One region of the Priestia sp. FSL R5-0597 genome, then DNA from elsewhere that is predicted to be linked to it. Evidence: riboswitches for the same ligand, from Rfam matches in the RefSeq annotation. Region 1 holds a riboswitch; the other holds the start of a gene.

Region 1 (2,206 bases):
GCTTTACTAATCACCGTTACGACATCTGCCACCATAAACGCTGCGTAAAACCCAACGCCGAATTGGCCGATAATCGTGTGCCCATCCTTTGTTTCATTTTCGTTTTTAAATGCAAGAGAACCGCTTCTCGCAATCGTGCCCAAGCTGCTTTCAAGCTCTTCTTGCGTCATGCCAATTCCAGTATCTGTAATGGTTAAGGTACGGTTAGTTTTATCGGGTGTTACTTTTATGTAATAGCTTTCTTTGTTAAAACGCAAGGAGTCATCTGTTAAAGCTTTGTAATAAATTTTATCGATTGCATCGCTTGAATTTGATAGAAGTTCTCTCAAAAATACTTCTTTTTGAGAATAGATGGAATTAATCATCATCTCTAATAATCGCTTTGATTCGGCTTTAAATTCTTTTTTTGACATAAGAAGTTCTCCTTTCCAAATAGGGCTTACAAAATAATTAGCACTTGAATAGATAGAGTGCTAATCACTCTTTTTATTTAACATGTATTAGGGTATTTGTCAATATATTAGGAGATTCACCAAAGAGATTAAAAATTAGACTGAAAAAAGCAAACTTTTAAAAAAAGGTTGAACGTTCTGAAAGAGTTTGCTAGAATATACTTAATTTCAAAGACTATATGTGACTGGCGAAACGCGGATAACCGTGAGGAAGCATATAGTGACGTAGCCGTTCGCCTGGGCAGAGGTAAGGGATTAATACATATCTCTTACCTCTTTCTGTTTAGGGGGAGAGGATATAGAAGTTATCAGACATGTAGGCTAAAAAACCAGACTTTTAAAAAAATTAAAAATGAAGTTCCTTTATCCAAAGGTAAAAACATGTAAAACTACGATGATAATCAGAGGAGAGTACAAAATGAGCACATTAACATTAGAAAAAGTACAAACAATCAAAACATTAAACAACATTGCACAAAAAGGTCTAAATGTTTTTAATCAAGAAGGTTATCAAATTGACAACGACAGCGAAAATCCAGATGCGATTGTCGTGCGTAGCTTTAACATGCACAGCATGGCATTTGACCAAAATTTAAAAGCTATTGCACGAGCTGGAGCAGGGGTTAACAATATACCGGTGGACGCTTGCACGGAGCAAGGTATCGTTGTATTTAATACGCCAGGAGCTAATGCAAACGCAGTAAAAGAAATGGTTTTAACTACAATTATGGCTTCTTCTCGTAACTTATTTGCTGGAGTTGAATGGACAAAAGGATTAGACGGCCAAGGTGATCAAATTCCTAAGTTAGTTGAAGCAGGTAAAAAACAGTTTGTTGGAAAAGAAATCAAAGGTAAAACATTAGGCGTTATTGGTTTAGGTGCAATTGGTGCTCTTGTAGCAAACGACGCGCTTGATTTAGATATGGACGTAATTGGTTTTGATCCATTCATTTCTGTTAATACAGCTTGGAATTTGTCTCGCAACGTACAGCGTGCAATGTCTCTAGAAGAACTATTTGCAGCATCTGACTATATTACGGTTCACGTTCCATTAACGGACGATACAAAAGGTGTTTTCAATAAAGAGACGTTTAGCATCATGAAACCAGATGTTCATATTTTGAACTTCTCACGCGGTGAGCTTGTAAACGAAGAAGATATGAAAGCTGCTCTTGAAAGTGGAAAAGTTGGTCGATATATTACAGATTTTCCAAATCAAAATGTCTTGAACATGAAAAATGTTGTGCCAATTCCTCATTTAGGGGCATCAACTCAAGAATCAGAAGAAAACTGTGCGGTAATGGCAGCACGTCAAGTGAAAAATTTCTTAGAAACAGGAAACGTTAAAAATTCAGTGAACTTCCCGAATGCATCTCTTCCTTACACTGGGAAAAAACGCGTAGCTGCTTTCCATCACAACGTACCGAATATGGTAGGACAACTTACGCAAGTATTCTCAAACTACAATTTAAACATCGCAGATATGGTGAACAGAAGCCGCGGTGAATATGCGTATACAATGATCGATATTGACAATCAAGTAAGTGACGAGATTGTGCCTGAGCTAGAAGAAAAAATTGGTCAAATTGAAGGAATTATTACAAGTCGCATTATCTAATTTGGTTATCATCCTATTTTAGTGTTTCAGCCCTAACTTTTCTAAGTTAGGGCTGTTTTTACATGGTACTTATCTTCATATCATTTCCTTCATTCCCATAGCATATAGAAATACCTTTAAAGAGGTGAACGTTTTG
Region 2 (2,206 bases), 1.6 Mb from region 1:
TGTTTTCCTGTTCGTAAGTTGTAATCCATGCCCTCTGGATAAGCTCCAACCACTTTAAAATCAGCAGTTGACTGCAGACGCATATGTCCTGTACCTGCAGGGAGTACGAGTACATCCCCAGCATGCACCACGATATTTTCTCCCATATGTCCACCTAGTTTTAAGCGTGCAGATCCGCTAATTACACCTAGTGCTTCATGAGAATTGCTGTGGTAATGGTGAAAATCATATATGCCGCCTACCCAGCTGTTTTTCCAGTTGTGAGAATTAAAAATGCTCTCTACTTTCTCTTTCTTACTAATAAATACGTGTTCATACAACAAAACTGGAAGACGAGGGTGATTTGGAATGGTTCCGTCGTCATCAAAATAAAGAACTTTTACATTTGCATAATTCATAAGCATCCCTCTAACAATCTTTTTTCGTAATTTTCCCTGTTTTTTGCTTGCGTAAACAGAGAAGTTTGCTCGAAGTACTTCATTCGTTGCGAAGTGCATGATATGTAGGTGTTAACGTTTTCCCAAAAGAAGTCTCCCACTTCAAGCGTAGCTAAGTGGTGGGCAGTTTACTTTAGTATCTTTTCTTCATATTGTATATAAGTAAAGGGGCTAGTGCAAGAATTCTATGGATATATAGATGTTAATTCGTATTTTGTAAATGAATAATATATATTAATATAATTTTTAGAAGATGATATGCTCGTGAAGTAAAAGAATCAAATAATAAGCAAGGTTAGAGTTTTAGTTGTTTTTTGTAATTAGGAAGAGATTTTAAGAAGATTTATTCGGAATTTTACGAATAATTCATTACTTTTGTAAAAGTAATGTAAACATTTTTGTGTATTGAGTAATAGTAATGAATGTTATATACTGATAAAAAATATATTCCTATATGTGACTGGCGCAACATGGATGACCATGGGGGAGCATATAGCGTATAAGCCGCGCGCCTGGGCAAACACTTGAGAAAATTTCGCAAGTGTTTTTTTTATTTTCCTAGGGAAGAGGAGTAGATTTGGATGAGCAATATGCAAAGGAAGATGGGAACATTTGCTTTAACCATGACAGGCATAGGTTCGATTATCGGTTCAGGATGGCTGTTTGGAGCATGGAAAGCAGCTCAAATTGCAGGACCCGCGGCTATTTTTTCATGGGTTATTGGAATGGTAGTTATTTTGACCATTGCCCTATCGTACGCTGAACTGGGCGCGATGTTTCCGCAAGCAGGGGGGATGGTTAAATATCCTCAGTATTCACACGGATCATTTATTGGATTTTTGGCTGCTTGGGCTAACTGGATTTCAATCGCTTCAACGATAACAGTGGAGGCTATTGCATCTGTGCAATATATGAGTACTTGGCCGTGGAAATGGGCTCGCTGGACTCATGAATTAGTAGACAATGGCATTTTAACGTCCAAGGGGTTGGCAGTTGCGTCTCTGTTATTATTCATTTACTTTTTTGTGAACTATTGGACGGTAAATCTCTTTGCTAAAGCAAACTCATTTATTACGATTGTTAAATTAATTATTCCTGGTTTAACGGCAGGGGCTTTATTTTTTGCTGGTTTTCATAGCGGGAACTTTTCAAGTGAGCATGGGGTAGCACCTTACGGATGGGCGAGTGTTTTAACGGCAGTGGCAACATCAGGTATCGTGTTTGCATTTAATGGGTTTCAAAGTCCTGTAAATATGGCAGGAGAAGCAAAGTCACCTAATAAATCGATTCCGGTAGCTGTAATTGGTTCAATTTTTATTGCTGGAATTGTATACATTATATTACAAATTGTTTTTATCGGAGCAGTAAGTCCGTCATCAATTGCGAATGGATGGAATCATTTGAATTTTAATTCTCCTTTTGCTGATTTAGCGATTGCGCTTGGAATTAACTGGCTAACAATTGTGTTATACGCAGATGCATTTGTTTCTCCTTCCGGCACAGGTGCTACATATACGGCAACGACTTCTAGAATGTTATACGGGATGCAGCAAAATGGATATTTGCCAAAGATATTTGGTACTCTTCATCCACTTTACAATGTCCCGCGCCCAGCTATGTGGCTAAATTTAGCAGCCTGCTTTTTGTTTCTCTTTTTATTTAGAGGATGGGGTGTCTTAGCAGAAGTGATCTCAGTAGCGACGCTTATCTCTTATATTATGGGCCCTGTAGCGCTTATAACATTAAGAAAAACGGCTTCACACTTTTAC

What was found. A riboswitch is a leader RNA that binds a small molecule or an ion and turns the genes downstream of it on or off. The one in region 1 is predicted to bind ZMP and ZTP.
Region 2: it holds a riboswitch for ZMP and ZTP, as region 1 does, so the genes downstream of both, MKX72_RS04120 (APC family permease) here and MKX72_RS12100 (phosphoglycerate dehydrogenase) in region 1, are expected to answer to the same signal.

The regions. Positions count from the first base shown of each region.
Region 1 covers NZ_JBBOUZ010000001.1:2,384,726-2,386,931, forward strand. The annotation lists gene htpG (molecular chaperone HtpG) at 1-413, opposite strand, end outside; ZMP/ZTP riboswitch at 624-702, shown strand; gene MKX72_RS12100 (phosphoglycerate dehydrogenase) at 871-2,070, shown strand; gene MKX72_RS12105 (hypothetical protein) at 2,195-2,206, shown strand, end outside.
Region 2 covers NZ_JBBOUZ010000001.1:785,677-787,882, forward strand. The annotation lists gene MKX72_RS04115 (cupin domain-containing protein) at 1-497, opposite strand, end outside; ZMP/ZTP riboswitch at 884-962, shown strand; gene MKX72_RS04120 (APC family permease) at 1,019-2,206, shown strand, end outside.